DNA from 3 places in the Klebsiella variicola genome. Region 1 is predicted to be linked to each of the others. Evidence: predicted binding sites of a transcription regulator. Region 1 holds the regulator's gene; each other region holds the start of a gene.
The links. Region 1 encodes Fur, which represses iron uptake genes when iron is present. Its sites were predicted from a motif close to ATAATAATGAGAACNACTATCAA; they were not measured.

Region 1 (3,280 bases):
TTCCGCGCCCTTGCCTGTTCTGCTATGATTGCCGTTATCTATGGGCATCGCGTCCCTACCACATCATTTAAGTTTCAAGAGGTTATTTTACTCATGGCAATCATCGGCATCTTTTTTGGCAGCGACACCGGCAACACCGAAAATATTGCAAAAATGATTCAAAAGCAGCTTGGTAAAGATGTTGCTGATGTTCACGACATTGCCAAAAGCAGCAAAGAAGACCTGGAAGCCCACGACATTCTGCTGCTCGGTATCCCGACCTGGTACTACGGCGAAGCGCAGTGTGACTGGGACGACTTCTTCCCGACGCTGGAAGAGATCGACTTCAATGGTAAACTGGTGGCGCTGTTCGGCTGTGGCGACCAGGAAGACTACGCAGAATACTTCTGTGACGCGCTGGGCACCATCCGCGACATCATTGAGCCGCGCGGCGCGACCATCGTCGGTCACTGGCCGACAGCCGGGTATCATTTTGAGGCCTCCAAAGGCCTGGCGGATGACGACCACTTCGTCGGCCTCGCCATTGATGAAGACCGCCAGCCGGAGCTGACCAACGAGCGCGTTGAGAAATGGGTGAAGCAGGTTGCCGAAGAGCTGCACCTCGAAGAAATCAAAAACGCCTGATGATTAAGCGGCGCAATCATTGAGTTGCGTCGCATTAATAGACAAAAGCAATCAAACTAATAGCTACAAGTTTTTAACTTTTAATCACATATCTGTACAATGTCCACTGATTCTACGAGGCACGTGACGCAGTTTGTAGCTGGTGCCTCGTTTTTGACAGCAAACCAGGCCTGATGCTTGCAGTTTTCATTTACCAGTGGCAGTTCTATAATGAGACGCATTACGTCGGGTTAATTTCTGTATGACTTCCGTTGAAGGAAGTAGATCGTTTAGCAACAGGACAGATTCCGCATGACTGACAACAATACCGCATTAAAGAAGGCTGGCCTGAAAGTCACACTTCCTCGACTGAAAATCCTTGAAGTGCTGCAGGAACCGGATAACCATCATGTCAGTGCGGAAGACTTATATAAACGCCTGATCGACATGGGCGAAGAGATCGGTCTGGCGACCGTTTACCGCGTACTCAACCAGTTTGATGATGCCGGTATCGTGACTCGTCATAATTTTGAAGGCGGTAAATCCGTTTTCGAACTGACCCAGCAGCATCACCACGATCACCTGATTTGCCTCGACTGCGGCAAAGTGATCGAATTCAGCGATGACTCGATCGAATTACGCCAGCGTGAAATTGCCTCCCGCCACGGCATCCGCCTGACCAACCACAGTCTGTATCTGTACGGTCATTGTGCGGAAGGTGATTGCCGCGAGGACGAACACGCCCACGACGCGGTGGAAAAATAATTCCCCGCTTCGCTGAGACTGAAAAGCCAACCTGCCGGTTGGCTTTTTTATGGGCGCCTCTGCTGCCCTTACCGCTCTCGTCCCACAGGTGACCTTCCCGCGTCCTCGTTTTGTCCGGAGAGTTGATATGGAACTTCGCCAGCTACGCTATTTTGTGCGCATTGTTGAAACCGGCAGCATGGGGCGCGCCGCGCTTGATCTTAATATCGGCGTCTCGGCGCTCAGCCAGCAGATCGCACGCCTGGAAAACGAACTGGCCATTCGCCTGCTGCAGCGGACCTCCCGCGGGGTCACGCCCACCAGCGCGGGTCTCGCTTTCTACTCGCAGGCACAGCTGGCGCTGCGCCATGCCGATGATGCCATCCTCGCCGCCCGCGAGGCGCGCCTGTCAGGCCACGTTAGCGTCGGCATGGCCCCCAGCACCGCCTCCGTTCTCGGCGTCCCGTTCATCAATGCGATGCGCGAAAGCTATCCCGACGTGCGCCTGCATTTGGTGGAAAGCCTCTCCGGTAATCTGGAGCGGATGATCAACACCCGCCAGCTCGATTTAGCTATCGTTTTCCAGCAGGAAAAGATCCTGCGCTGGAGCGCCAGACCGGTGCTGGAAGAACGCCTGTTCCTGATTGGCACCCATGCGCTGTTGGCCCCCCTGCAGGAGGACCACATCTCCCCTGACCAGCTCACCTCCCTGCCGTTGATTATGCCAAGCCAGGGCCATGGCCTGCGCGGCAGGCTGGAGGCAGTTTGCCAGCAGCATCATCTCAGCGTTGAGGTGGTGGCGGACATTGACGGTCTGGCCCTGCTGATGCAGGCCGTGCGCAGCGGACTGGGGGCCACCCTGCAGCCCGGGGCCGCCATCTCCCACCTCGACCATCAGGCGCTGAGGGTGATCGACGTCGTCAACCCGATACTCAGTCGCCCCAACTTTCTGGTCAGTCTGTCTGATGATGAACTCACTCCGGCAGGCCTTGCGGCTCGAGTGATACTCAGCAAAGTCATGCGCCAGCTGGTGGAGTCTGACCGCTGGCCGGGTGCTACCCTTTACGCTCACTAAACCCCTCTTTAGCATTACACCATAGCGCCTCACCGCTGTTACCACCTACATTCCCATTACAAATTTAACAATTAATTAAATTGTAAGGGAGCCGATAATGGTGGATGTACTGGTGATTGGCGGCGGCAATGCCGCGCTATGCGCCGCCTTAACCGCCCGGGAAGCTGGCGCCTCGGTGCTGCTGCTGGAGGCGGCGCCGCGGGAGTGGCGCGGCGGCAACTCGCAGCACACGCGTAACCTGCGCTGTATGCACGATGCGCCGCAGGACGTGCTGGTCGACAGCTACCCGGAAGAAGAGTACTGGCAGGATCTGCTGCGCGTCACCGAGGGGAATACCAACGAAGCGCTGGCCCGAATGGTGATCCGCACCTCGTCACAATGCCGGGACTGGATGCGCCAGCACGGCGTGAACTTTCAGCCACCGCTCTCCGGCGCCCTGCACGTGGCCCGCACCAACGCCTTTTTTATGGGCGGCGGCAAAGCGCTGGTCAATGCCTATTACCGCAGCGCGGAGCAAATGGGGGTGCAGATCCGCTACAACACACCGGTGCAGGCTCTCGAGCTGCGCAACGGCGAATTTGTCGCCGCGCTGGCGGGCGAGGAACGGATTGTTGCAAAAAGCTGCGTCCTCGCCGCCGGCGGATTTGAATCCAACCGCGAATGGCTGCGCGAGGCCTGGGGGCAAAATGACAGCGGTGAATGGCCCGCCGATAACTTTCTCATCCGCGGCACCCGCTTCAACCAGGGAGTGCTGCTCAAGTTTATGATCGACGCCGGGGCCGATATTATCGGCGATCCCTCGCAGTCCCACTGCGTCGCCATTGACGCCCGGGCGCCGCTCTACGATGGCGGGATCTG
Region 2 (3,280 bases), 120 kb from region 1:
GGCGCCGTACGCAGGTCAATGATCGACGGTTCGCCAAAGGTGCGGTCGGCCGCCACCCACTGCCAGACTTCCCCCTCCTCTTCCTCAAAGCGCAGGCTGAGGGTGTCCGCCTGCTGCAGACCGGCGACAATCGCCTTACCCAGCAGCGCCGGGTCGAGCGCGCCGCGCAGTTCAACATAGTGGGCCACGCTCCAGGCGCCTGGCAGAGTGGAGAGGCGCTCGGCCATCCAGATCCCCGGCTGCGCGGCAACCAGCGGTAAACGAGTGGTCATTGTCAGCTCCTTATGACGCATGATGGGCGGGGGTCAGGGTTGACCAGTTGGCCGCCAGCCAGGCGTTGCAGGCCTCGGCCGACTGCGGGGGGCACACCACCGCCCAGCCGGCAGGCAGGTCGCAGTGCGCCGGCCACAGGCTGTACTGCTGCTGATCATTGCGCAGAATGTAAAACTGCCCTTGCGGATTGTCGAAGGGGTTACTGAATTGCATATCAAACTCCTGTCGTAAAGCGCGGTGCTAAGGGTGCGACAGCAGAGGCTGCCAGAGCTGGATAAGCCCTGCCGTCAGCCCGCCGCGCCAGCAAAGCGCATCATGCCCGCCGTCAACCTGACGCCAGAAAATCGTCTGCTGTGTCGTAGTGAGTTGCGCCAACAGCGCCTGGTTGGCGCGAAAAATAATCGGTTCACGCTGGCCCGCTTCCAGCCAGATGCGCAGCCCGGCCGCGGACACCTCACCCTGGCGAAGCTGTTCGCCGATAAAGCCCGTCCCGCAGCCATCGCGATGCGGCCACCAGTAGGAGCCTGACTGGCTGAGTACGCAGCCAAAGCGCTGCGGCCAGTTGAGGGCGGCGAACATCGCCGCCAGGCCGCCGAAGCTTTGCCCGGCCACCACTGTCCGCTCCGGGCGGTCGCTGAACGGGGCATGGCCGCGGATCAGCGGCAGGAGCTCCTCCTGCACCGCCAGCCAGAAATCGCGGTGACAGGGCAGCTCAACCCCGCGGCGCTGGTTGTCGATCGCATCGATCAGCAGGTAGACCGCCGGCGGCAGACTCCCCTCGTTGGTCAGCGCGGCCAGCGGCGACCACACCGGCATGCTCTCGGCCCAGAACTGGCCGTCGAGCAGGATCGCCAGGGGCCGCGTTTGCGGGTCGACGGCCTCGCCGGTGGTGTAGATCCAGACCCGGCGATGGTTGCCCAGACGCGCGCTGCGCCACTCAAGGCATCGGGCGGGAGGATGCGCCTCATTAAACTGGTCCCAGCCGGGCTGCGCGGGCGCCTGCGGCATCTCCAGGGCCGACACGCCATGGCCGCGTCCGCCCTGCCAGCTGTGCGGGTTTAGCGGATCGGCTATCGCCCGCGGCAGCAGTTTGCGCCAGCCTTCGCGCAGCAGCGCGCGGTCGGGCGCGTCAGCGCTGAACACCTCAGGGGAAAAATCATCGTCACGGTCGGAGGGAATAAAACAGTAGCTACCGCGCCAGGTCGGCGACAGGGTGGTTCGCCAGGACCAGGCGTCGGTCCCGGGCAGACGCGTCAGCGATTGCGGCCGCGCATTCTGATGGTGGTCGGTCACGCCGGTGATATAGAGCCATACCCGACGGCGCGGAGAGTGCGTTTCATCCCCCGCCGGATCCCGCCACCAGAACGTCACCTCGATGACGCCATCCACTGCGCGGCACTGCGGCCCCTGCAGGGTTTGCCACCACTCCTCGCTTCCTGTCCTTAACATTCTGTCATTAACCCTATGTATAGCGTGACTTTTTTAATTAATTGTAATTCTTTATTGATAATATTATTGATAACTATTTGCATTTGCAATAGCGTATTAGCGCGCCGTGGGAAGCGCGTCTTTCACAAAACATGTCGAAGAGAGCTTATTCAGCTAGCGACGGAGTGCCTTTGCCCTCTTCCGGCAACATTTATGCCGCCTCCCCTCCCGGTGGGAAGGGGCGTTTGGGGAACGTGGCGACTAAAGAGCAGGAATAACAATGAATAACAGGATCAAATCCCTGGCCTTGCTGGTCAATCTGGGAATTTACGGGGTTGCTTTTCCGTTAAGCGCAGCGGAAACCGCCACCGACGATAAAAACAGCGCTGCTGAAGAGACCATGGTGGTCACCGCCGCCGAGCAGAATCTGCAGGCGCCGGGCGTCTCCACCATCACCGCCGATGAGATCCGCAAACGCCCGCCAGCGCGCGACGTCTCGGAGATCATTCGCACCATGCCGGGGGTCAACCTGACCGGCAACTCCACCAGCGGCCAGCGCGGCAATAACCGCCAGATTGATATCCGCGGCATGGGTCCGGAAAACACCCTGATCCTGATCGATGGCAAGCCGGTCACCAGCCGCAATTCCGTGCGCCTTGGCTGGCGCGGCGAGCGCGACACCCGCGGCGACACCAGCTGGGTGCCGCCGGAGATGATCGAACGCATCGAAGTGATCCGCGGCCCGGCCGCCGCCCGCTACGGCAACGGCGCCGCCGGCGGGGTGGTGAATATCATCACCAAAAAAACCGGCGATGAGTGGCACGGCTCATGGAACACCTATATGAACGCCCCGGAGCACAAGGATGAAGGCTCCACCAAACGCACTAACTTCAGCCTCAGCGGCCCGCTGGGCGGCGATTTCAGCTTCCGTCTGTTCGGTAACCTCGACAAAACGCAGGCCGACGCCTGGGATATCAACCAGGGCCATCAGTCCGAACGTACCGGGATCTATGCCGACACCCTGCCTGCCGGGCGCGAAGGGGTACAAAATAAAAACATCGATGGTCTGGTGCGCTGGGAATTCGCCCCGATGCAGTCGCTGGAGTTTGAAGCCGGCTACAGCCGCCAGGGCAACCTCTACGCCGGCGACACCCAGAACACCAACTCCAACGACCTGGTGAAAGAGAACTACGGTAAAGAGACCAACCGTCTGTACCGCAACACCTACTCGGTCACCTGGAACGGCGCCTGGGACAACGGGGTGACCACCAGCAACTGGGCGCAGTACGAGCGCACCCGCAACTCGCGCAAAGGCGAAGGCCTGGCCGGGGGCACCGAGGGGATCTTTAACAGCAACCAGTTCACGGATATCGATCTGGCGGATGTGATGCTGCACAGCGAAGTCAGCATCCCGTTCGACTATCTGGTTAATCAGAACCTGACGCTGGGCAGCGAGTGGAACCAGCAGCGGATGAAGGATAACGCCTCCAACACCCAGGCGCTGTCGGGCGGCACCATCCCGGGCTACGACAGCACTGGCCGCAGCCCGTACTCGCAGGCGGAAATCTTCTCGCTGTTC
Region 3 (3,280 bases), 1.3 Mb from region 1:
TGACGTAGGTGACCGTCTCGGCGCCAATTTTTTCTGCCGCCAGATTTTCGACATTACCGAACCAGACGTTCGGGTCAAATCCTCGCTGTTTAGTCATGGTGCGCAGGCGGGCGATACGCGCCGGACCCGCGTTATAGGAGGCAAAGGCAAACAGCGCCTTATCGAGCCGGGTCATGGGCTCATCAGCATAGTAGCGATCTATCATCCAGCGCATGTATTTCACGCCAGCATGGATGTTGGGATCCAGCTGTTTAATATCGCCCACTTTCAGCTCTTTTCCGGTGCTGGGCATCACCTGCATTACCCCGACGGCGCCGACGTGGCTTCGCACCGACTGGTTCAGTCGCGATTCCTGGTACCCCTGGGCCGCCATCAGCAGCCAGTCGACATCGTAGCGATCGCCATATTTGCGGAAGACTTCCACCATGGCGAGGAACTTGCGCCTTTCCTTACTCGCGGCGGCATTTTTGACATATTTGGCATTTTTCAGGTAACGCAGCAGGAGGGTATTACCCAGCGTGGTGCCCTGACGATTCTTTTTGACGAAGTTGTTTAGCACCGCCAGCAGCTGCGGGCTGTCTTTGCGTACCGCCCAGGCAATGTTGCCGCCGTCGCGCAGCACCACGTTGTCATGGATCTGAATTTTCGGAAACACCTGTTTCCAGAAAACGGCTTTGTGTTGATCGACGACGATCAGCGGAATCAGCCCGGCGTTGAGCATTTCCAGCAGATCTTCATCCTCCAGCGCTTCCGGCGCTGCCTCCAGGATAACCGGCGGCCGCGACTCACTGGCAAATCGGGCATTCAGCGCCTGCAGACTCTCGTAATAGCTGGAGGAGCGGCGAACAAAGACGGTTTGGCCGGAGAGCTGCTCCAGGCTGTCGATCTTCGGCGATGCCGGCCCGGAGATCAGTAATTCTTTCACGTTGCTGTAGAGCGGCTGGGCGAAATCGACCTGGGCTTCCCGCGAGGGCGTGATGGTCAGATTGGCAGCCGCAATATCGCCTTTACCTTCATTAAGCGCGATAAAGAGATTATCCCGGCTGACCGGCACAAAAACGATATGCAGCTTCAGGTGGCGCTGTTTGAGCTTTTTATCCTTCGCCAACTGCTTATTCAGATCGTTTTCCAGCGCCATAAAGATATCGTGGGTTGCTCCGCGCTGAGTGCCTTTATCAATAAAAAAGAAGGTCTTGCTGTAGGTGGTTAATACCCGAATGGTGCGCCGCTCGGTCATGCCGGGCAGATCGCCTTTCCATGGCTGCAGCATATCGTCGATGTGGATCGACAGCGTATTGTCTTCGGTTGCGACTGGCGGCGCTTTTTCCGCCTCCGCCGCAAGCAGGATAGGGGCGAATAACAGCGCCGCGAGGCAGGTGAGCCAGGCGATAAACAGGCGTGATAGCAAGTTGGCGTTCATGGAGGAACACTCCGCAGGGGGATGTGATTATTTTAGCAGAACGGCTGCCGTTAGCCGGGCACGACAAGGGCGTAAAAAACATAACGATGCCGACAAATAGTCTTCTCCCATTCTATCGCTTGCTATTAATGTGCTTTTATCTTTACTTTAACTATGGAGATAATATGGCGGAAATGTGTTTTTTTAATGATAAATAGAAAATGATGATGATATTTTTATTTTATTCTTCTCCATTTGTTTTGTTGTAACCGTTTGATTATTTGTGTTTATTTTATTTTTCTCCGATATTGATTATTATCATCTTGATAATGAATCTCATTTTTATTACCGTAGCACAGCACATTACTCTTATTATTCGCTGTCTGGATTACGCTATCAAAGAATAGCGCGCAGCGCTTTTTCTCTAATGATGAAACAGGGCACTTAATTTTATTATGCCTCATGCTGTTTTCTTATTCCCATGACTATCGGGAAGGGGCTGACCTACGCCAAAATCTGGCGAGGCGCAGAGGCGAGTATTTTATCCCATTGTTTTTTCAATTGGGGAAGGCGTTATGCCCGACAGCAACAGAAAACAGGGCATATTCTATGAAATACACGTCTCACTTCCCGCTGGGGATCGTCATTCCTTTGCTCGCCTGTAGCGTGCCGCTGCAGGCGGCAGAGAATATGACAGAACAATCGACGCGCGATAAGAGCACCCCAACGGCCGAAAACCAGGAGGAAACGATGGTGGTGACCGCTGCCAGGCAGAACCTGCAGGCACCGGGCGTGTCGACCATTACCGCAGAGGAGATTCGCAAACATCCCCCCGCCCGCGATGTATCGGAGTTAATTCGTACGCAACCTGGGGTAAACCTGACCGGCAACTCCACCAGTGGTCAGCGCGGCAACAACCGGCAAATTGATATCCGTGGCATGGGGCCCGAGAATACGCTGGTGCTGGTCGATGGTAAACCGGTGACCAGCCGTAACTCGGTGCGGTATGGATGGCGCGGCGATCGTGACTCCCGCGGCGATACCAGTTGGGTGCCAGCGGAGATGATCGATCATATCGATGTGATCCGCGGCCCGGCGGCGGCGCGCTATGGTAATGGCGCGATGGGCGGGGTCGTCAACATCGTGACCAAACCGACCACGCCAGAATGGCACGGGTCGTGGAATACCTATATGAATGCTCCGCAGCACCGTAAAGAAGGGGCGACGAAACGTACCAACTTTAGCCTCAATGGTCCACTGTCGGACAGTGTCAGCTTCAATCTCTGGGGTAATCTGAGTAAAACCCAGGCTGATGCTCAGGACATTAACGCCGGGCATGAAGCGGAGCGTACCGGTTCCTACGCCGGTTCTTATCCCGCCGGACGTGAAGGGGTGGTGAACAAAGATATTCACAGTAAGCTACGCTGGGAGTTCGCCCCGATGCAGGCCCTGGAGTTTGAGGCCGGCTACAGCCGCCAGGGCAACCTCTATGCCGGCGACACGCAAAACACCAATACCAGTACGTTGGTGAAGAGTATGTACGGGAAAGAGACCAACCGTCTCTACCGGCAAACTTACGGCGTCACATGGACCGGCGGCTGGGATAATGGCGTGACCAGCAACAGCTATGCCCAGTACGAACACACCCGTAACTCGCGAATGAATGAAGGGCTGGCGGGCGGTACGGAAGGGATCTTCTCCAGTAGCGAGTTTTCAGATATCGATCTGGCCGATGTCCTGCTACATAGCGAAGTGAATATTCCGTTTACGCTGGGGGTCGATCAGAATCTGACGCTGGGCACCGAATGGAATCAGCAGCGGATGAAAGATGGCGTATCGACAACCCAGGCGCTCTCTTACGGGACTATCGACGGTGTGTCG

Region 2: fes (enterochelin esterase) is a predicted target of Fur. The motif match lies at 1,783-1,805, and genes of this name have one in related genera.
Region 3: SP68_RS24105 (TonB-dependent siderophore receptor) is a predicted target of Fur. The motif match lies at 1,723-1,745, and genes of this name have one in related genera.

Annotation. Positions count from the first base shown of each region.
Region 1 covers NZ_CP010523.2:3,903,857-3,907,136, forward strand. Annotated here, with positions in the region: gene fldA (flavodoxin FldA) at 94-624, shown strand; gene fur (ferric iron uptake transcriptional regulator) at 916-1,368, shown strand; gene tcuR (tricarballylate utilization LysR family transcriptional regulator TcuR) at 1,496-2,422, shown strand; gene tcuA (FAD-dependent tricarballylate dehydrogenase TcuA) at 2,520-3,280, shown strand, end outside.
Region 2 covers NZ_CP010523.2:4,018,972-4,022,251, forward strand. Annotated here, with positions in the region: gene entF (enterobactin non-ribosomal peptide synthetase EntF) at 1-272, opposite strand, end outside; gene SP68_RS18860 (MbtH family protein) at 283-486, opposite strand; gene fes (enterochelin esterase) at 514-1,722, opposite strand; gene fepA (siderophore enterobactin receptor FepA) at 1,982-3,280, shown strand, end outside.
Region 3 covers NZ_CP010523.2:5,162,703-5,165,982, reverse strand. Annotated here, with positions in the region: gene SP68_RS24110 (MltF family protein) at 1-1,420, opposite strand, end outside; gene SP68_RS24105 (TonB-dependent siderophore receptor) at 2,009-3,280, shown strand, end outside.